DNA from 4 places in the Idiomarina piscisalsi genome. Region 4 is predicted to be linked to each of the others. Evidence: predicted binding sites of a transcription regulator. Region 4 holds the regulator's gene; each other region holds the start of a gene.
The links. The regulator sigma-54, encoded in region 4, starts transcription at its own class of promoters, with help from an activator protein. The targets are predictions, from matches to a motif close to GTTGGCACGNNNNTNGNNT.
Positions count from the first base shown of each region.

Region 1 (5,421 bases), 540 kb from region 4:
CAGCTGGTTACGCTGTTGGTCTTCCTGATTAATGCGACGCAACTGATCCGCCTTACGAAGTTCCATCAGCAATTGCGTTTGGCCGCTGTCCTGTATCGTCTGAATGCACACATCAACGGTAATTCGATGCCCGGAATGTAAGGTGAATTCCACATCGGTATTTAACACTCGCTGCTCATATTGAAAGCAGTTTGCAATGGTCTCACTGGCCAGCGAGCATTGAAAAAATGCCGTCGAAAAGGGTTCGCCGAGCAGTCGCTTGGCGCTGTGATCAAGCAACGACTCCGCCGCTGAATTGACATAGCGTATGGTGAAATTCTCGTCTAAAACGAGTATCCCGGTCAGAAGCTGATTGATTAAGGTATTTGTGTTCACAAGGAGAGAATAGCGTACGCACCAAATTGGTGCAATTAAAAAGGGCGGTATAAACCGCCCTTTAAAGGTTGTTAAACGCTGTAGTACATATCGAACTCTACCGGGTGGGTAGTCTTCTTCAATGTCTCTACTTCGTTGTATTTAAGGCCAATATAAGCGTCGATCATGTCATCGTCCATAACACCGCCTTGCTTCAGGAAGTCACGGTCTTTATCTAATGCTTCCAGCGCCATTTCTAACGAATGACAAACGGTTGGAATGTCTTTCGCTTCTTCTGGCGGCAAGTTGTATAAATCCTTGTCCATTGCATCACCCGGGTGAATCTTGTTACGAATACCGTCAAGACCAGCCATAAGCAGTGCAGTGAAACACAGGTAAGGGTTCGCACTTGGGTCAGGGAAACGCACTTCAATACGACGCGCTTTAGCACTCGACACCAGCGGAATGCGAATGGATGCAGAACGGTTACGCGCTGAGTAAGCCAGCATCACCGGCGCTTCAAAGCCTGGCACCAAACGTTTATAAGAGTTCGTTGATGCGTTAGCGAAGGCATTAATCGCACGAGCGTGTTTCACAATACCGCCAATGTAATAAAGCGCCGTTTCGCTTAAGCCAGCATATTGGTCGCCTGCGAACAGGTTTTCGCCGCCTTTATTCAGTGACATATGTACGTGCATACCTGAGCCGTTATCGCCCACTAAAGGCTTAGGCATAAAGGTGGCTGTCATGCCATAAGAATGAGCAACATTGTGCACAACATATTTGTAAATCTGCAGCTCGTCGGCTTTGGTTGTTAAGGTGTTGAAACGGGTCGCTACCTCGTTCTGACCAGCTGTCGCCACCTCATGGTGGTGCGCTTCAACCACTAAGCCCATGTCTTCCATAACCAAACTCATGGTGCCACGAATGTCGTGAGCTGAGTCGACCGGTGGTACCGGGAAGTAACCGCCTTTCACGCCCGGACGGTGAGCCATGTTGCCTTCCGAGTACTCACGACCTGAGTTCCACTCTGCTTCATCCGCATCAATTTTATAGAACGAACCGCTCATATCAGTACGGAAACGAACATCGTTGAAAAGGAAAAACTCTGGCTCCGGACCAAAGTAAGCTTCATCGGCAATGCCAGAACTGCGCAGGAACTCTTCCGCACGTTTGGCGATAGAGCGTGGGTCACGGCTGTAACCTTGCAGTGTTTCAGGCTCTAAAATGTCGCAACGAATGTTTAACGTCATTTCATCAGTGAACGGATCCAGTACGGCTGAATCATTGTCAGGCATTAACACCATGTCCGATTCGTTAATACCTTTCCAGCCTGCAATTGACGAGCCGTCAAACATTTTACCTTCTTCGAAGAAGTCTTCATCGATTTGCGACACCGGAATAGTGACGTGTTGTTCTTTACCCTTAGTATCGGTAAAGCGTAGGTCGACGAATTTTACGTCGTTTTCTTTAATGGTATCGAAAATCTTATCAGCTGACATGTTGTCCTCCAGTAGACAGCGTCTTTAAAAAGTAACAGCCACAGTATAGCAAAGCCTGTGCCAATTTACTTTTTATTAAAAATCAATCAGTTACTTCAGTGTCATTTTTGTGCAAACTTACTTGCGCACCATTACCGCTCATTACGCACCATTAGGGTGCATTCGATCACCGGCAGTCACAAATTCGGAACAGAATGAGTGGCGGTTTATTCGACAAAAATAACGAACAAAAAACAATCAGGTCTTTTTTAATATCGTCTAAGCAGGTAGAATACGCCGCTATTTTTCATAAACCCCCGTCGGAAGGGTTGGGTTTACACTCACTACCGACAAACACAGGCTTTCTTAATGACAACTCAGGCATTTGATATCAATAAGCTTCGCAACATTGCGATTATTGCGCACGTAGACCATGGTAAGACGACACTCGTAGATAAGTTGCTCCAGCAATCCGGTACACTCGAAAGTCGTGGTGAGCTTGAAGAGCGCATCATGGACTCTAACGATCTGGAAAAAGAACGCGGCATTACTATTTTGGCCAAAAACACAGCCGTTAACTGGCAGGACTACCGCATCAACATTCTGGATACTCCAGGGCACGCTGACTTTGGCGGTGAAGTTGAACGCGTTCTTTCTATGGCAGACTCTGTATTACTGGTGGTCGACGCTGTTGACGGTCCTATGCCACAAACGCGTTTCGTCACACAGAAAGCATTCGAGCACGGTTTAAACCCAATTCTTGTTATCAACAAAATCGACCGCCCGGGCGCTCGTCCTGACTGGGTCATGGATCAGGTCTTCGACTTATTCGATAACTTAGGTGCCACCGACGAACAGTTAGACTTCCCAGTGGTTTACGCGTCGGCATTGAACGGTTGGGCGACTCGCGAAGAGGACACGGTTGGCGAGGACATGACACCGTTGTTCGAAACTATCGTCAATGAAGTTAGCCACCCAGACGCCGACCCAGACGCTGACTTACAGATGCAAATTTCACAGCTGGATTACTCAAGCTACCTTGGTGTTATCGGTATTGGTCGTGTGACTCGCGGTAGCGTGAAAGTCAACCAACAGGTAACCATTGTGGGTGCTGACGGCAAAGAGCGTAGCGGTAAAATTGGTAAAGTCTTTAATTATCTGGGCCTTGACCGCATTGACGCCGAATCAGCGCATGCAGGCGACATTTGTGCGATAACCGGTTTGGGCGAACTGAAGATTTCAGATACCGTTTGTGCGGTTGGCGCAGCTGAGGCAATGAAGCCGCTAAGCGTTGACGAGCCAACAGTGACCATGACGTTCCAGGTCAACACCTCGCCGTTCGCGGGTAAAGAAGGTAAGTTCGTTACTTCACGTCAAATTCTTGAGCGTTTACAGCAAGAGCTGGTTCACAACGTAGCGCTTCGCGTTGAAGAAACGGACAACCCTGATAAATTCCGCGTATCAGGCCGTGGTGAATTACACTTAGGTGTATTAATCGAAAACATGCGCCGCGAAGGTTTCGAGCTCGCTGTGTCTCGCCCGGAAGTTATCATCAAAGAAGAAGACGGTAAGAAAATGGAACCGTATGAGTCTTTGACTGTTGATATCGAAGAGCAGCACCAGGGTTCGGTCATGGAAAAACTGGGCTTACGTAAGGCCGAGATGACCAATATGACACCTGACGGTAAAGGTCGTGTCCGTGTTGACTTCGAAGTACCAAGCCGTGGCTTAATTGGCTTCCAGACCGAGTTCATGACACTGACATCGGGTACTGGATTGATGTACCACACTTTTGACCACTACGGTCCGCACAAAGGCGGCACTATTGGTCAGCGCGTGAACGGTGTACTCATTTCGAACGCGCAGGGTAAAGCACTGACTTACGCACTATTTAACCTGCAAGAGCGCGGTAAATTATTCGCAGCACACGGCGACGAAGTCTATGAGGGCCAGGTTATTGGTATTCATAACCGCTCTAACGACTTAACCGTTAACTGTCTTAAAGGTAAACAGCTGACGAACGTTCGTGCTTCAGGTACTGACGACGCTCAAACGCTTAGTCCACCAATTAAGTACACTCTTGAGCAAGCGCTTGAGTTCATCAACGATGACGAGCTGGTTGAGGTTACGCCTGAATCGATCCGTATTCGTAAGCGTGCGCTGACCGAGAATGAGCGTAAGCGACTGGGTCGCGAATCAAAAGGCTAACTTGTGCTTTTAGCCACTATGAATAAAGCCCCGCTTAACGGCGGGGCTTTTTGTATGTGTCTGGAAATTGCCGCAACGATGTTTAGCTGGCAGCGACAAGCTCCGGTTGCGGCAGAACAAAATAGAAAATAGAGAAGAAATGAAAAATACTGCCCGCTAACACGAATAAATGCCAAATAGCATGATGGTACGGCAGTGACTTCCACACATAAAAAATGACCCCAAACGTATAAGCCAGCCCGCCTGCTACCAGTAGCATTAAGCCACCGAAATCGACATTATCTATCATGGGTTTTATTGCAATAAGCGCCATCCAGCCCAAACCTAAATATAAGCTCAGTGACAGCCATTTAATACGTTTGGTCATGGCCAGCTCAAGCACCACTCCGACAATGGCAATACCCCAGACAATCCCCAGTAACGTCCAGCCCCAGACACCGCGCAAATTAATCAGTGCAAATGGGGTGTAAGTACCGGCAATCAGAATATAAATAGCCGCATGATCAAGCTGCTGAAACACCGCTTTTATATTCGGCCAGGGAAAAGCATGGTAGAGCGTTGACGCCGTGTAGAGCAAAATAAGGCTCGCCCCGTAAACGCTTGCCGCAACGACGTGCCAGGCGTCGCCATAGGCGACAGACCAGAGTATCATGACGACTAAAGCCGCAATGCTTAACGCCGCCCCAATACCGTGGGTCAGCGCATGCGCGACTTCTTCCATCGCCGTGTAGGCTTTATGCTGGCTCATCGCTCGTACCCTGGTGTCTCGTAACCGTCCGCAATATTTTTTACCGCTCGAATAAATTTATCGACTTGTGATTCGTTCTCATAATTCAAGTGGTAAGAACTATGAAATTGAAGCGTCAGCGTGACTCCGTAACCTTCTAAAAAAACGGTATAGCCGTCATGATCGGTATAAGCTTCTATGCCGTCTAAATAATGGCGTCCCTGACGCGCTTCGCCGTGGGTCTGAATTTTTTCATAAGCATCAAGCATTAATTTTGTGTCTAGCTCGTTTTTCATGCCGCACCTCTTCTTGTTAAATGTATACCTTTATTATTGGGGTCTAAAACCATTTCGACAACCGATTTGGAACAAATGTTTGAATTTAGTTGCCTAAGTTTTTACATACACATGTGCATGATTAATTAGAATCCGTTATAATAATGAACGAATGTTAAGTAATTGGAGTTCACAATGGTTAGACGCACTAAAGAAGACGCCATGGAAACTCGCTCTAAATTACTGGACGCCGCTGAGGCGTTGTTCAGTGAAAAGGGCGTGACCCATACGTCAATGATGCACGTGGCAGAAAAAGCCGGTGTGACTCGCGGTGCGATATACCACCATTTTGAAAATAAAATGGATCTCATTGAGT
Region 1 covers NZ_CP022133.1:186,972-192,392, reverse strand. The annotation lists gene glnL (nitrogen regulation protein NR(II)) at 1-375, opposite strand, end outside; gene glnA (glutamate--ammonia ligase) at 447-1,856, opposite strand; gene typA (translational GTPase TypA) at 2,205-4,043, shown strand; gene trhA (PAQR family membrane homeostasis protein TrhA) at 4,126-4,791, opposite strand; gene CEW91_RS00860 (DUF3081 domain-containing protein) at 4,788-5,066, opposite strand; gene CEW91_RS00855 (TetR family transcriptional regulator) at 5,241-5,421, shown strand, end outside.
Region 1: the regulator sigma-54 is predicted to act here: its motif matches at 1,903-1,921, upstream of glnA (glutamate--ammonia ligase).

Region 2 (5,421 bases), 380 kb from region 4:
GCCCGGATGTCAGCAACACAGACGGTTCTCCGTTCATTTCCTGCTGCTGATGCGTTTCGCGTAACGACTGTTGCAAGCGTTCGGCTAAACCTGGTTCAATGCCTGCACCTTGCTGATTTCCGTCGTTACCAGCCATCTGCAGTGACTGATGCAACATCTGTTCCAACTCTGGCGCCAAAGTTATGACAGGCAGTTCGGTTTCGCCTTCTGAGATATCCTGAACAATCAAACGGCGCAGAGAAATTCGTACGGCAGCCGTTAATACATCCGGATCCTGACTGCGTCCGGCGTACTCAACCAAGGTTTGTACAATGGTTCGCATATCGCGTATAGCAATGCCTTCATCCAGCAAGTTCTGCAGCACTTTGACAAAGTTACCCAGTGACAATAAGTCAGGAATAAGTCCTTCCACCAATTTCGGATGCGTGCGACCCAGGCGATCCAACAGCTCCTGTGCTTCTTCATGACCAAGTAACTGCGATGCGTGATTCGTGACAATTTGACTTAAGTGAGTGGCCACTACCGTTGCAGCATCCACCACGGTATAACCTAAGGTTTGCGCGTGCTCTTTTTGCTCCGGGCGTATCCATACTGCGTCCAGACCGAACGCCGGATCCGTGGTTTTTTCACCTTCAAGTTCCCCGAAGACCTGACCCGGGTTAATAGCCAGCTCCCAGTCATGGCGAATTTCTGCTTCACCCATGGTCACACCCATTAGGGTAATTCGGTAACTGTTCGGCCCTAAGTCGAGGTTATCCCGAATATGCACCGCGGGTACCAAGAAGCCGAATTCCTGCGACTGCTTCTTACGCACCCCTTTAATGCGAGATAGGAGTTCGCCGCCCTGCTGTTTGTCTACCAGAGGAATAAGTCGATACCCCACTTCCAGACCAATGGTGTCAACATGGCGTACATCGTCCCAGGACAATTCTTTTTGTTGTGCTTGTTGAACTTGCTGCTCTTGTTCTTTTTCAACCAGTTCGCCCTTCTCGACCTTGTTCTTTTTCAGTTTGAAATACGCCGCGCCAGCCAGAACCGCCGACATGCTCAGGAAGGCTAAATGCGGCATGCCCGGAATAACACCCATAGCGAACAATACTGAGCTGGAAATAACCAATACTTTCGGGTTGTCGAGCAACTGCAGAACCACTGCGTCACCCATGTCCTTGCTGTCATTTTCGCGGGTAATAATAATGGCGGTTGCAACAGACAGTAACAGCGCGGGAATTTGAGCGACCAAACCGTCACCAATGGTCAGCAAGGTATACACTTCAACCGCTTCGCCGAAGGTCAGACCGTATTGGATCATACCAATCAGCAGGCCGCCGACAATGTTGATAAGTAGTATAAGAATGCCAGCAATGGCGTCGCCTTTAACGAACTTACTGGCACCGTCCATCGAGCCGTAGAAGTCAGCTTCCCGGGTGACGTCACTGCGTCGCTGTTTGGCTTCTTCCTGGTTAATGAGACCCGCGTTCAAGTCCGCATCGATAGCCATTTGCTTACCTGGCATGGCGTCCAACGTAAAGCGAGCGGTGACTTCCGAGATACGCCCCGCACCCTTGGTGATAACCACGAAGTTGATGATGACAAGAATGGCGAAAACGACTAAACCAACGGTGTAGTTACCGCCGATCACAACACTACCAAAGGCTTCAATGACGCTACCGGCAGCACCTGGTCCATTGTGGCCCTCGAGTAAGACGATACGTGTCGATGCCACGTTTAGGCTAAGCCGCAATACTGTGGCGATAAGCAGAACAGTTGGAAAGGCAGCGAAATCCAGTGGCCGTTGGGTATAAACAGCCACCAGCATAACCACGAGCGAGAGTGTAATAGAGAACGAAAACAGAATATCCAGCACCATAGCCGGAATAGGCAGAACCACCATCGCCAAAATAGCCATAATGGCTAAAGGCGTACCAAAGCCTTTAATTAAATGGGCATTGTTTTGCGTGAAATTTCTTAAACTTACTAACTTTTCGGCACCGCTCGCCATACGTCTTCCTGTTGCGTCAAAAAGTTGAACCTGCGGTGTTTTATTCAAGAATCGAGCCAGCTTTTTAAATACTTGCTGACAATACAGTACGAGCTAGCTTACAGACATTTTTTGGCCTACCGCTAAACTATCAGCACTTTGAATAACAGGGGGCTCTGTGCGCGGTTACTCCTTAATTGAATTGCTGATTGCATTGGCTATAACGGCTGGGCTAGGTGCGTTGTCGATGCCTTTGTTCAAACAGCAGACCGAAAGTTTATTACTGCAGCAGGCAAGTTCTCGCTGGTTGTCGTATTTGAACCAAGTCAAAGCAAAAACGCGAAGAGCAGAGGCTAGTATGACTGCGGACCTGGTTCCTCTCGAGGGGCGTTCAAAGGTGTTTGAGCTGGCAACGGAATCGACCTATGACTCAACAAGTCCGTTGATATTTTTCGGCTATTCTGCCGTTGCTGCGCCCGGGCATATTCGCATAATGAACGAAAGTAATACCGTGAAAGTCATTATTAGCAGCAAGGGTCGAATTCGCTCGTGTATCAGTCATGGGTCGGCTTTGCCGGGTTTGCCCTTATGCTAAACAAAAAGAGTGCTGAAAAAATTAATGGATACAGCTTAATTGAGGTGCTTGTAGCAGCGTCACTCGGAGCCATTATTGTCATGACCGCGCAACAGTTATTGCAATGGCAGAAAGGCGCTCAACATAGCTACGTTTCAAAGGCACGGTTTACGTTGAACGGGCAAGCGGTTGCAGAGGAGTTTTTTAGCAGTTTAAGCAATTCGGTGGTTGAAGACACGCAAAACCCAGAGCGTGGTTGCTATGTCTTTCCGACACAAAACGGAGGCTCTGTCGGTTTTCGGGTTAGAGATTACCAGTTACAGCATAACCCGATGACGCTGGACTGCGCGGGTTATGGTTGGCAGTCGTTAACCGATAGAGCGCAATTTTACGTTAAGGAATTACGGATTGAAGCTGATGCCTCCTTAAATTCAGAAAACAGCTCAAAGCTGTTTATTACATTGTTGATTTCGCGAGAGACACCCCAAGGCGTTCAGGAACAACAATTTAATCGGACCATTACCGTTTTCCCTCAGTAACAGAAATGGATGTTCATTATGAAAGCGAAAGGATTCGCGTTGATACTGACGTTAGTCACACTCATAAGCCTGAGCTCCGCAAGCTTGGCTGCTCTGATGTTTTATGCACAAATGCTGGAGGCTCAACAAGCGCACCAATGGCAAGTGCTTTCTGAACAACTTACGGCTGACTTTAACCAACAAAAGGCGCTTTATGAGTCTGCTCAGCAGTAAAGGCTTTTCACTGGTTGAGACATTAGTCGCTTCCGCACTTGTGGCGATGTGGGCTGTAAGCAGCCAGCAACTGCTGCAGATTGGGTTGGCTGCTATTAAGAGAGCTGAACGAAAAGCTCAGGCTGTTGAGGTTTTAAATACTTATATACAAGACGCTCATGCTGCTTGGGGAAATGGCTACCCTCCTCCACCTGAAGCCAAGGTTAACAGATTTCTTATCAGTTCCATTATTAACCCAATAGACGACAGCAATGTTTCAGTTAATACCAAAGTAACCTGGGGCGAAGATAGCTCTTACTCGTTAGAAATCTGGTTGTCTCGATAAACTAAGCCGCTGGATGAGGTCTTAACTCTGGTGGAATAGAGAAAGTGATGTTTTCTTCGCGACCGCTGAGCTCTACTGCGGTTTTACCACCCCAGGACTGCAACTTGGCAATAACTTCCTGCACCAATACTTCAGGTGCTGAAGCGCCGGCTGTGACAGCGACTTTCTCTTTGCCTTCGAGCCATGACTTATCAATACAGCTGGCATCATCAATTAAATAAGCCGGTGTGCCCATCTTTTCTGACAGCTCACGCAAGCGGTTTGAGTTCGAGCTATTACGAGCACCGACGACCAGCATTATATCCGCGTCACTGGCCAGCTCACGCACAGCATCCTGACGGTTTTGGGTGGCATAGCAAATGTCGTCTTTACGAGGGCCGTTAATATCAGGAAACTTTTGACGCAGGGCTTCAATAACATCAGCGGTGTCATCAACCGACAACGTTGTTTGGCTCATGTAATGAAGGTTTTTCGGGTCTTTCACTTCCAGCTTTTCAACATCTTCCGGCGACTCAACCAGATAAATACCGCCGTTTTCATTTTTATACTGGCCCATTGTGCCTTCAACTTCCGGGTGACCGGCATGGCCAATGAGCACACACTCGTGACCTTTGCGGCTGGCACGGGTGACTTCCATATGTACTTTGGTTACCAGAGGACATGTAGCATCAAACACTTTCAAGCCGCGATCCTTGGCTTCCTGACGCACCGCCTGAGAAACGCCGTGAGCACTGAAAATCACGATATGATCGTCTGGCACCTCATGCAGCTCTTCAACAAAAATAGCGCCTGCGTCACGTAGTTTATTGACGACGTATTTGTTGTGAACCACCTCATGACGCACATAAATTGGCGGCTCAAAAATCTCTAAAGCACGCTCAACAATGGTTATGGCTCTATCAACACCTGCACAAAAGCCACGTGGGTTCGCCAACAAAATTTGCATAGTTCCTCCTGCGTTCAACCGACTCCGTCAGTTACGGCTCAACGCTGATAATTTCTACTTCAAAAATCACCGTCTGGCCTGCCAGCGGGTGATTAAAATCGATAGTCACTGTTGGACCTTCAATTTTTCGAACAATTCCCGGTAAATCCGTTCCATCCGGCTGGGTAAAGGCTAAAATAGCGCCAACCTCTGGCTTAGTGTCATCACTAAACTTAGCCGAATCAACGTAGTAATAGTTGTCCGGGTTCGGCTCTCCAAAAGCGTCCTTAGGCTCCAACGTGAATTCACGCTCAGCGCCTTCACGAAGCCCTACTAAACAGGCTTCAAAACTTTCCGTTAAGCTACCGTCGCCCATACGGAACTTGGCCGGTTTACCCGACATTTTCGTACTGTCTGCAACCGACCCGTCGGTCAGCTTAATGGTAAAGTGCATGACCACTTCGCGACCATGCTCAATTGGTAAACGACTCAAAACGTACCCCTACGACTTGTCACCGCCGTCTAATTTGTCACGACGGTTATCAAAAAAGGCTTCCAGCAGCATCAAAGCAGCGCCTATCGTTATTGCCATATCAGCAACGTTAAACGCTGGCCAGTGCCACCCTTGATAATGCACATCGAAAAAGTCGATGACATAACCGTACATCAAGCGATCAGCAACGTTGCCTATCGCTCCGGCTAGAATGAGCGCAAAAGCCAGGTTTTGGCGCCACAATCCAACTGGGTTACGGCGCATCCAAATAAGCAGCACCACACTAATGGCAATCGCGATAGCCGTAAACAGCCAACGCTGCCAGCCGCCACTGTCACTTAAAAAGCTAAATGCAGCACCGTAGTTATGGACAT
Region 2 covers NZ_CP022133.1:1,857,499-1,862,919, forward strand. The annotation lists gene flhA (flagellar biosynthesis protein FlhA) at 1-1,999, opposite strand, end outside; gene CEW91_RS09010 (prepilin-type N-terminal cleavage/methylation domain-containing protein) at 2,157-2,573, shown strand; gene CEW91_RS09015 (PulJ/GspJ family protein) at 2,567-3,091, shown strand; gene CEW91_RS09020 (Type II secretion pathway-like protein) at 3,110-3,304, shown strand; gene CEW91_RS09025 (PulJ/GspJ family protein) at 3,285-3,629, shown strand; gene ispH (4-hydroxy-3-methylbut-2-enyl diphosphate reductase) at 3,631-4,575, opposite strand; gene fkpB (FKBP-type peptidyl-prolyl cis-trans isomerase) at 4,607-5,047, opposite strand; gene lspA (signal peptidase II) at 5,057-5,421, opposite strand, start outside.
Region 2: the regulator sigma-54 is predicted to act here: its motif matches at 2,042-2,060, upstream of flhA (flagellar biosynthesis protein FlhA).

Region 3 (5,421 bases), 850 kb from region 4:
AGCGCCTGCACAGGAAAGCAGATAATACTTCCACATACGATAAAACTCGTCGTCAAACTGTGCTTTCAGTTGAGGCCAAGCGGCATCGAAGTTCTCAAACCAGGCCATAAGGGTTTTGTCGTAATAGGCGCCAAAATTATGAAAATCTTCGCAGACAAACTTCTGCTCCAACGCCTGACCAATTTGAGAAATCGAGGGAATTTCTCCGTTAGGGAATATGTACTTGCTAATCCATGGGTCGGCGGCGGTATCGCTGACATTTTTACCAATGGTATGTAGTAGGAAAAGGCCGTCCGATTTGGTGCAGCGCAGAGCAACGTCCATATAGTCGTCGTAGTTTTTCTGGCCAACGTGTTCAAACATGCCCAGGCTAATCACCCGGTCAAATTGCTCGTTTAAGTCACGATAGTCCTGTAAACGGAACTCGACAGGTAGCCCTTCACAGCGCTTCTCGCCCAGTGCGACTTGCTCTTTGGATATAGTAACGCCAACGCATTTTACGCCGTAATTTTCAGCGGCGTACTTCATAAAGCTGCCCCAACCACAGCCTATGTCTAGCACCGTCATGCCGGGCTTAAGCCCAAGCTTTTGACAGCAAAGCTCTAGCTTCTGACGTTGGGCATCGTCGACATTGTCGGCTTTTTCCCAGTAACCGCAGGTGTAGACCATATTCTCATCAAGCATTGCCTGATACAGATCATTGCCCATGTCATAGTGGTGCTGGCCCACTTTCCATGCGCGTGATTTATCCTGTAAGTTAAACAAGCGGCTTTTCAGAGAGTGAAAAATGAGCCGGGCCGGGTTTACTTCGTCCTGAATGCCGGAACGCAGTAGTTTAAAAAAGAACTGATCAAGAGACTCGGCGTCCCACAGGCGAGCCATGTAAGACTCGCCGAGCCCCAGATTCCCACGAGACAAAGCCTCATCAAAAACAGACTCGTCATGAACTTGCATATCCCAGGCCCGGTTTCCGTTAATGCGAATATCGGCCTTGGCTAATAATTCCTCAACATACGCTTTGGACGTTGCCATAACATTTGGTCCATTCTTTACAGAAATGTCGCATTAACTTAACAGGAAGCTATAACCCTGACAATGACTACTCATTGTCCTTCGGGGGAGCGAATAAATTCCGGGTAAGCCTCTACACCGCAGTCAACTTTGTCGAGCCCGGCATATTCCTCCTCTTTCGTTACCCTGATACCCAGAGTCACTTTCAGTAAGCCCCAAACCAAGAGACTGGTCAGAAAACCCCAGGCGAGAATGACCGATAGACCGATAAATTGTGTCAGGAATGCGGCACTTGAATCACTCAGCGGCACCACAAGCGTGCCGAATATACCGATAACGCCGTGAACAGATATCGCCCCAACGGGATCATCAATGTGCAGTTTATCTAAGACGATAATGGACAGAACAACGATAATGCCGGCGACGAGACCAATCGTCGCCGCTAACCAACTCGGCGGTGTTACTGGCTGCGCCGTAATGGCGACCAACCCCGCCAGGGCGCCGTTTAAAATCATGGTCAGGTCAGCTTTTTTAAAAAATACTTTGGTAAACGCGTAGGCTGCGACGGTTCCGCCGGCAGCGGACAGGTTGGTGTTGACGAAAGCTGACGCAATGGCGTTGGCGTCATCGGCCGAACTTAACGCTAACTGGGAACCTCCATTAAAGCCAAACCAGCCGAACCATAAAATCAACGTACCCAACGTGGCTAAAGGCATATTCGCACCGGGTATCGCCATGACCGCACCACTTCGGGAATACTTGCCAAGCCTCGGGCCAAGCAACAGAACCGCGGCAAAAGCGGCAGATGCGCCGGTTAAGTGGACAATACTTGATCCCGCAAAGTCAACAAAGCCAAGCTCTGCCAGGAAGCCGCCACCCCAACTCCAGGCGCCTTGTACAGGGTATATTAGGGCGCTTAATGCAATACAAAAAATTAAGAAGCTATTGAGTTTCATACGCTCTGCTACAACGCCTGAAACAATAGACATTGCAGTGGCAACAAACACCATTTGAAAAAAGAAGCCGGCATCGGCTGAATGGGCAGTAGGCGCTGCATCCGGGTACATGACCGAGTAACCAATAAATAGGTAACTAAGGCAGGCTAATGCATACAAGGTGATGTTTTTGGTGAGTATTTCTGTCGTGTTTTTCGCTCTTACCAGGCCGGCTTCAAGCATTGAAAAGCCGGCTGCCATCCACATAACCAAGGCGCCGGAGATGAGCAAAAAGAAGGTATCTAAAACAAAGGGAAGCTGAGCCAGTTGCTGCTGATAATCCATAATAGGTTCCTCTTATAAAGCGTGTTCGTCAGTTTCACCCGTTCGGATGCGTATACATTGCTCCAGCGGTGTGACAAAAATTTTCCCGTCACCAATAGTTCCGGTTTGGGCGGCGGCTTGAATCACTTCTAATGCACGATCGAGCTGGGCTTCGCTGACCGCAATTTCGATACGAATTTTAGGCAGGAAATCAACGGTGTATTCGGCACCGCGGTAAAGTTCGGTATGCCCCTTTTGGCGACCGACGCCTCTGACTTCAGACACGGTCAGCCCTCGGCATCCTATTTCGAATAGGGACTCTTTAACGTCGTCTAGTTTATAAGGCTTAATGAGTGCAATGATCATTTTCATGAGCTTTACCTTGTTAAATAAATGTTATTATCTCCTATTCACGAACCATGCCAAAAGTTAAGGTGTTGATAGTATTAAATAATTTTATTTTTATGGTCGTTTCCGGCCGGGAATTTGCACTATGCCAGTGCACTGCACCAAAAAGTTCTGTTGATGCAGTGCGCTCAGAAGAGATACTATTTACCAACACTATTGAATGATTACAGGGTTTAGCCATGCTGGTAGGTGAACGTCAAAGTGACTTAATTGGACAGACCGATCTGTTGCGTATTCCGTCGTTATCGGACTTGACCGGTTGCGATATATTCGTGAAATGCGAATTTCAAAACCCGGGTGGTTCGATTAAGGATCGCGCAGCTAAGCAACTTATCGAAGATGCCATGGAGCGGGGCGAACTCAAGCCTGGTATGACGGTGGTTGAGGGAACTGCGGGAAATACTGGCATTGGCCTGGCGGTGGTTGCCAAAGCATACGGCTTAAACATGCTGGCGGTGATGCCGAATGACCAGACGCCGGAAAAAGAGCGAATGATTCGCTTGCACGGCGGCGAGTTGATGGCGGTTGACCCAGTTCCGTTTAAAAATGAAAACCACTTTTACCATACCGCTCGTCGATTAGCCGAAGAGCGTGATGACTGTTGGTGGGCGAATCAGTTCGAGAACACCAGTAATGCAAGAGCGCACTACTTGCATACCGCGCCCGAAATTTGGGAACAAATGAACGGCAATATCGACGTTTTTGTATCGGTTGCGGGTACCGGCGGAACCATTGGTGGCAACTCTAAGTTTTTCAAAGAGCAAGACTCAACTATTGACGTGTGGCTGGCAGACCCTGATGGCTCGGGCATTTATGAGTTTTTGAAAACCGGTGAGTATGTGTCACACGGCGGGTCGATGACCGAAGGTATTGGCATTATGCGTTTGGTTGAAAACTTTAAGCAGGCCAAAATAGACCATGCGGTTAACTTACCGGATCAGGACTTAGTGACTATTTCCCGCTATGTGCGGGACAAAGACGGTATTGTGCTCGGCAGCAGCTCTGCATTGAACGTGGCGGCTGCTCTGGCGGCGGCGCTTAGAAAAGGAGCGGGGCAGCGCATTGTCACCTTCGCTTGTGACTTAGGAGAGCGATCGGCCAGTAAGCTTTATAACCCTGAATACTTGCGTGGTCGGGAATTAAACCCGGAACCTGAAGCAATAGAAACACTGTTTGAGCGTTACCGCTCGCTGGGCGATAAGGTGTTAGATGTGAGTTGGAACCATGACTAAAATTATCGCTCTAGCGGCAGCACTGTTCAGTGTCGTGATACTGCCGTTAAAGGCAGAGGAAATATCGCAAGAAGGTTCATTATCGAACCTTAAAGTTCCGCAGTTTCTAGACATAGCGCACCGGGGGGCGTCAGGATATGTGCCTGAGCATTCGCAAGCCAGTACAGTGATGGCTCATGCAATGGGGGCAGATTACATCGAACAAGACATACAATTGACCCGAGACAGTGTTCCCGTGGTTTTGCATGATGAAGTGCTGGATTATATTACTGATGTCTCTCAAGTTTTTCCGGAGAAACACCGACCGGACGGACATTATTATGTGGTGGATTTTTCGCTTGGAGAATTAAAGGAGCTGTCAATAACGCCTCGTCATAAAGACTATGAACTGGTTTACCCGAACCGCTTCTCTAATAACGATGTTCGCTTTCCGGTTCAAACGTTAGACGAGCAACTGAAGCTCATTCATGAACTGAACCGCACACGCGGCAAGAGTACCGGCGTCTATGTTGAAATAAAATCGCCACGCTGGTATCAGCAGCAGGGGTACGACGCAACAGCCGCCGTTATGTCAGTATTGGCACAAAACGGTTATCACGACACCATGGCGACGCCCATCTTTTTGCAGTCGTTTGACCCGGAAGTGTTGCGCCGTTTGAAACGAGAATATAACTGGGAGCAACCACTTATACAGCTTATTGGCGATAACGAATGGGGCATGAGCGATGTCGATTACAGCTCGATGCGCACCAGTGCCGGTCTGGAAGCGGTGAAATCTTATGCTGAAGGGGTGGGTCTTTGGTTGAATCATGTGTTGGAAGGCGTTAACGAGGGACAGCCAACATGGTCGCCGGTGTTAGATACTGCCGATAATAAAGGTCTGGATGTGCATGTGTATACGTTGCGCGCGGACGACTTACCTGAGGGTGTCGAGTCTCACTCACAATTACGTCAATGGCTAAAAACGGCGGGTGCAGAAGGTGTTTTTACGGACTTTCCGGATCAAAAGTAAAACGCATCTTTAAGCCATCAGAGCCATCGTCGTAATAGCTCGCAAGCACATCAACCGTTTCAAAGCCGCAATCCTGATACCAGGCAATAGCGGCTTTATTGTCAGATTTGACCTCTAGTGAAACGGCTTTCGCTTTGGCTTTTCGTGCGCATGCAATCAACTCATTCATGAGCTTTTGACCAATGCCTTTGCCTCGTGCGTTGGGTGCCACTGCAATAGAGTAAAGCCGCCAAACCGGACTATTCTTACGCGTTAGTACTAATGCATACCCAAGTAGCTTTTCATCCTCTCGCACCACCCAACAGTGAGCCGTTACCGAATCAATTAAGTGTTTAAAGCTGCGGCGACTGATGCAGCTGTAGTCAAAAGTCGCGCGCTCCAGCCGAACTAATTCATCGAGGTCTGAGGGCTTAGCCAACTCAACGTATACATTCACTGTGGGTTACCTATTACGCTTACTTACGTTCGTCCAGCCTGCGGTTGAAGTCAGCCATAATGA
Region 3 covers NZ_CP022133.1:498,213-503,633, forward strand. The annotation lists gene cfa (cyclopropane fatty acyl phospholipid synthase) at 1-1,032, opposite strand, end outside; gene CEW91_RS02330 (ammonium transporter) at 1,104-2,291, opposite strand; gene CEW91_RS02335 (P-II family nitrogen regulator) at 2,304-2,642, opposite strand; gene CEW91_RS02340 (cysteine synthase A) at 2,858-3,910, shown strand; gene glpQ (glycerophosphodiester phosphodiesterase) at 3,903-4,922, shown strand; gene CEW91_RS02350 (GNAT family N-acetyltransferase) at 4,897-5,358, opposite strand; gene CEW91_RS02355 (RimK family protein) at 5,378-5,421, opposite strand, start outside.
Region 3: the regulator sigma-54 is predicted to act here: its motif matches at 2,679-2,697, upstream of CEW91_RS02335 (P-II family nitrogen regulator).

Region 4 (5,421 bases):
CAAAGCGCTCCGCTAACTGCTGTGAAATATAAACGGAGCGATGCTGCCCACCAGTACAGCCTGTCGCAATCGTTAAATAGCTGCGGTTACTGCGTTGAAAGTGAGGCAGCCAAGTGCCTAAAAAGTTTTCGAGCTGATAGACAAACTTCGTGACCAACGGCTGTTGGCGAAAATAATGCTGTACGTCCGCATCTAAGCCGGTTAGCAACTTCAGTTCAGGTTGCCAGTGCGGGTTTGGTAATATGCGTGCATCAAATACAAAATCAGCGTCTTTCGGCAGTCCATACTTAAAACCAAAAGACTGAAAAACGATAATCAGTTTTTTGTCTGCCCGGCCGAGCACACGCTCGCGCACTTCTTCACTTAACTGGTGTAACGATAAGTCACTGCTGTCCAGGCGCCATGTGGCGCGCTCCATAATTGGTTCGAGCAACTTTCGTTCTGCCTGAAGCGCATCAACTAAAGGTAACTCTTTTTGTGAGAGCGGGTGCAAACGGCGTGTTTCACCAAAGCGCTTCAGTAAGGTGTTGTCGTCGGCATCAATGAACAGTACTTCTGGTTCGACCCCTTTGGGTAAAAAATTCAGCGAGTCGAGCAGCTCTTCCGAATGTTCAGGCAGGTTTCTAACGTCAATGCTGATGGCAATTTTTGAATATTGCTCCATGACCGCATGAACCAGCGTGGGGAGTAGGCTAATGGGTAAGTTGTCGACGCAGTAAAAGCCAAGATCCTCGAGTACTCGAAGGGCGATTGTTTTACCCGATCCCGAGCGACCACTGACAATAATCAGTTGCATGGCTTATCTTCACCTTCCCCAATAAATAATTGATAGAGTGCGTTGTCACTGTCAGCGTTCCGAAGTGCGCGGGTGCAGTCTTTGTCATTCATGCGACGGGCAACGGCTGCTAATGTCTGCAAATGATTTTCATGCTCTGATTCTGGCACTAACAGCGCAAAAATAATGTCCACAGGTTGGTTATCAATCGCGTCAAACTCGATTGGTTCGTCTAACGTCAATAATACGGCAACCGGATGGCTGGCTTTAGCGAGTCGTCCATGGGGTATCGCAATACCTAAACCAATGCCGGTACTTCCCAAGCGCTCGCGGTTTATAAGGCTTTCAAAAATGTCATGACGAGTAATGCCTGACAGTTTTGGCGCAACAATTTGGCTAATGGTTTCTAATAATCGCTTTTTACTTGCACCCTCGACTGCACACTTGGTGCAGTCGGGGCTTAACAACTCACTTATTTGCATGGACTAATGCTTTTTCATTTTTTCTTTGTGTTTAATAACCTGACGGTCAAGCTTATCGATTAAACCATCAATGGCTGCGTACATATCATCGTGAACAGAGTCAGCGAAAATCTCGCCGCCGTTCAGGTGCACTGTAGCTTCCGCTTTTTGATTCGTTTTTTCAACATTAAGGATGACGTGAACGTTGGTGATATGGTCAAAATGGCGCTCTAACTTAGCAAATTTTGTGTCCACATACTCACGCAGAGACTCAGTGATATCGATATGATGACCAGTAAGATTAATTTGCATAACGTCTTCCTTCTGCAGTTTACAAGTTATAAAAGACTCTTGCGTTGACTCGATGAGGGAATATTCAGTGATTCCCGGTACTTCGCAATTGTCCTCCTCGCTACTTTGATGCCTTGCTCGGCTATCAGTTCAGCGATTTTGCTGTCGCTTAATGGTTTGCTACGGTTTTCTGCAGCGACTAACTTCTTAATTAAAGCACGTATTGCGGTACTTGAACACTCACCTCCACCTTCTGTACTGACATGGCTAGAGAAAAAGTATTTTAATTCAAAAATGCCTCGTGGGCAGTGCAGAAACTTCTGCGTTGTTACCCGTGAAATGGTGCTTTCATGCATTTCCACGGCTTCAGCGACATCATTGAGTACCATCGGTTTCATGGCCTCTTCACCGTACTCAAAAAAGCCCTGCTGGCGCTGAACAATACAGTTGGCAACTTTCAACAGCGTTTCATTGCGACTCTCCAGACTTTTAATAAACCAACGCGCTTCCTGTGTATGGTTTTTAATGTACTGACTGTCTGCCGAGGACTTCGCCGCTTTACTCAGTGCCGCGTATTCTTCATTGACCTTTAATTTAGGTACGCTATCCGGGTTTAATTCGACCACCCAGCGACCATTCTTTTTCATGACCGCAACGTCAGGAATCACGTACTCAACTTCTTGTTGAGCAACTTGTTCGCCCGGGTGCGGGTGCATTTGCTGAATCAGCCGCATGACTTCACGTAAGTCATTTTCGGTTAATTTGAGCTTTTTCTGGATATTGCGGAAGTCTCGGTTGCCCAGCAAGTCCATATGCTCGCTAACCAGAGTGATAGCAGCGAGCTTAAACGGCGTGCTGTCGTCCAGTTGTCGTAATTGAATCGCCAGGCACTCGCTGACGGTACGTGCGCCGACACCGACTGGGTCAAAGTGTTGGATGCGCTTGAGTACCATGCAGACTTCTTCTTCACCAACCTCGGGCAAGTGCACAGACTCAATAATGTCTTCAATATCCGTTGTTAAATAACCATTGTCGTCAATGGCTTCGATAATGGCTTCGCCAATCGCAGTGTCTTCTTCAGAAAAGTGCGACAGTTGCATTTGCCAAATCAGATGGTCTTGCAAAGACTCGCTCGTTGAGCCTTGGTACACCTCATAGTCACCGTCGTAGGATTTGCCGTTTGAGGCCGCTCCGGTAGCAGGAGTCGGCGATGAATAGGTATCATCCCATGTGCTGTCCACAGGGAGATCTTCTGGCATTTCCTGAGTTTTTATAACATCGGAGGTTTCACGCTGACTGTCGTCTTTATTTGACGAGTGAAGGGAATCGGTGCTGTCACCGTCATGAGGTTGTTCGCTTTCAACTTCCAGTAACGGGTTATTGTCCAGCGCGTCCTGAATTTCAGCCTGTAAGTCGAGCGAAGAAAGCTGCAGCAAGCGTATCGCTTGTTGTAACTGAGGCGTCATGGTCAGTTGCTGACCAATTTTTAGCTGCAGACTTTGTCTCATGGTTATCGTCCCGGTATCACGTTAAAGGGTGAACTGCTCACCGAGGTAAACATCTTTAACCTGTTGATTCGATAATATACTTTCTGCATCTCCGCTGGCAATAAGTTCTCCGTGACTAACAATGTACGCATGCTCACAAACGGACAAGGTTTCTCTGACATTGTGGTCTGTAATAAGTACACCAATACCACGCTGCTTTAAATGTTCAACAATTTTCTTAATGTCGATAACCGAAATTGGGTCGACGCCTGCAAAGGGCTCATCCAGAAGAATAAACGTGGGCTCTGCGGCAAGGGCGCGGGCAATTTCGACACGACGTCTCTCACCGCCGGATAAGCTCATCCCCAGACTGTTCGCGATATGACCAATATTGAACTCTTCAAGAAGCGAGTCGAGCTGTTCTTCGCGAGCGTCCGCTGAAAGCTCTTTACGGGTTTCTAATATCGCCATGAGGTTATCGCGCACGGTCAGCTTTCTGAAAATCGATGCTTCTTGCGGTAGATAACCAATTCCGCGGCGAGCGCGCTCATGCATTGGCAGAGACGTTAGGTCGTCTTTGTCTAGTGAAATCTGGCCTTTGTCGCTGTTGATTAAGCCGACAATCATATAAAACGTCGTTGTTTTTCCCGCACCATTGGGTCCTAAGAGCCCAATAATCTGGCCCTGACTGACCTCCAGGCTAACGTCCTTTACAACCTGACGACGCTTAAAGCTTTTGGCAAGATGTTTGACTCGTAAGGTGGCCATAATTAACGGTTCTCGTTGTCGGTTTTGTCGTCTTTTGTTTTCGGCGTAAATATCGTAATTACGCGCCCGTTATCGGCATCAGAGCTGCTTGCAGAGATCGTCTGTGCGGCTAAGTCGTAGACGATCGTATCTCCGCTTGAACTGCTTGTGCCCTGAGAGATTCTCGCGTCCCCGCTGAGCTCGAGACGCTGTTCGACTTGGAAATAGGTTATTTTATTTGCCTGAGCGCTAATATCGTTGCCGTTTTCCAGGGTCTGCGTGTAGGTTGCCGGTGAACCTTCAGCAATAAAGGTGTCCGCCTGCTCGCCGCTTTCGCTGGCAGAGGCTTCGAGTCGATCCGCCTTAATAAGTAGTGTGCCCTGACGGATAACAACATTGTCAGTAAGTACTAACTTATTGTTCTTTATGTCGAATTGCTCGTGGCTTGACTCGACTTCCATCGGCTTTTTAAAGTCAGCCTTTCCTTGCGCCATCGCCGTCAAAGGCAATGCGATAAGCACAAAAAAGCTAAGACTTAGGCTGGAAAACCGTTTTAACATGTCGTTTTAACTCCATCATTTCTGCGCTCATGTCGGCGCTTAAACCATCTCCGCGAACTTCCACTTGCGGACCTCGCATTAATACCGGGTATTCAGTGCTCATTGATTCATTGGCTAAGTCGATAACCAGATATTCTGTCATAACGCGCTGTATGGGAGAACTTTCCTGCAATGCTAATATTTCAACGCTACGCTCCAGAATCAGCGTTTTATCATCGTAAAAGGTACCCTGCTCGGCGGTGACTTGCCAGGTCTCTGTGCCGTCTTCCGAAAATATTGAGTATTGAGGCTGCTTGAGCTCGGTTAAACCTATTTGGTTGTAATGAGCCATTTCTTCTGAGCGAATCTTATGCGCCAGGACGCCATCACTTTCAAATATTTTGGTTTCAAGTCCGTAGGCGGTAAAATCTGGCTGCATCAGTTTTGTCGCCGTGGCAGCGCTTTCTCTGCCATCGTCACTAAAGGGACGCAGAACGAGCAATAGCCCGGCACCAAACAGAAGAACGATAATACCGACGATGCGCCAATTCACACACTGGCTCCTTTGGCATCATGCAAAAGCCCCTGACTTAACATAATCAAGTCACACACCTCACGAACCGCGCCAAAGCCACCGGCACAGCGGGTAATGTATTGAGCCTGCTGCTGAATGGAAGGGTGTGCATCTTTTACAGCAACACCAATGCCGGCTTGCTGTATCAGCGGAAGATCGGGTGTGTCGTCTCCGACATAGGCAGTCTGTTCAGCATTCACGCCGTGATGAGTCAGAAGCTCATTATATGCCTGGGTTTTGTCGGCTTGTCCCTGATAGATGTCAGACACGTCTAAATGCTGCATTCGACGCTCAACGATGTTCGATTGGCGACCGGTGATGACAGCTGTCTGTATGCCCGCATTCTTAAGTGCTTTCATACCAAAGCCGTCCCGAGTGTGGAAAGCTTTCAGCTCTTCACCATCGTTGCCAAGGTATATTCGACCGTCCGAAAAAACACCATCGACGTCGAGAATTAACAGCCGAACCTTTGAGAAGCGCTCAAACAATTGCTTTTCAATGTCCCCATACCAGGTATTAATACACTCCATGTTACAGAACCCCCGCT
Region 4 covers NZ_CP022133.1:2,238,949-2,244,369, reverse strand. The annotation lists gene rapZ (RNase adapter RapZ) at 1-796, opposite strand, end outside; gene ptsN (PTS IIA-like nitrogen regulatory protein PtsN) at 787-1,257, opposite strand; gene hpf (ribosome hibernation promoting factor) at 1,261-1,548, opposite strand; gene CEW91_RS10690 (RNA polymerase factor sigma-54) at 1,575-3,035, opposite strand; gene lptB (LPS export ABC transporter ATP-binding protein) at 3,057-3,782, opposite strand; gene lptA (lipopolysaccharide transport periplasmic protein LptA) at 3,785-4,321, opposite strand; gene lptC (LPS export ABC transporter periplasmic protein LptC) at 4,290-4,853, opposite strand; gene kdsC (3-deoxy-manno-octulosonate-8-phosphatase KdsC) at 4,850-5,404, opposite strand; gene CEW91_RS10665 (KpsF/GutQ family sugar-phosphate isomerase) at 5,406-5,421, opposite strand, start outside.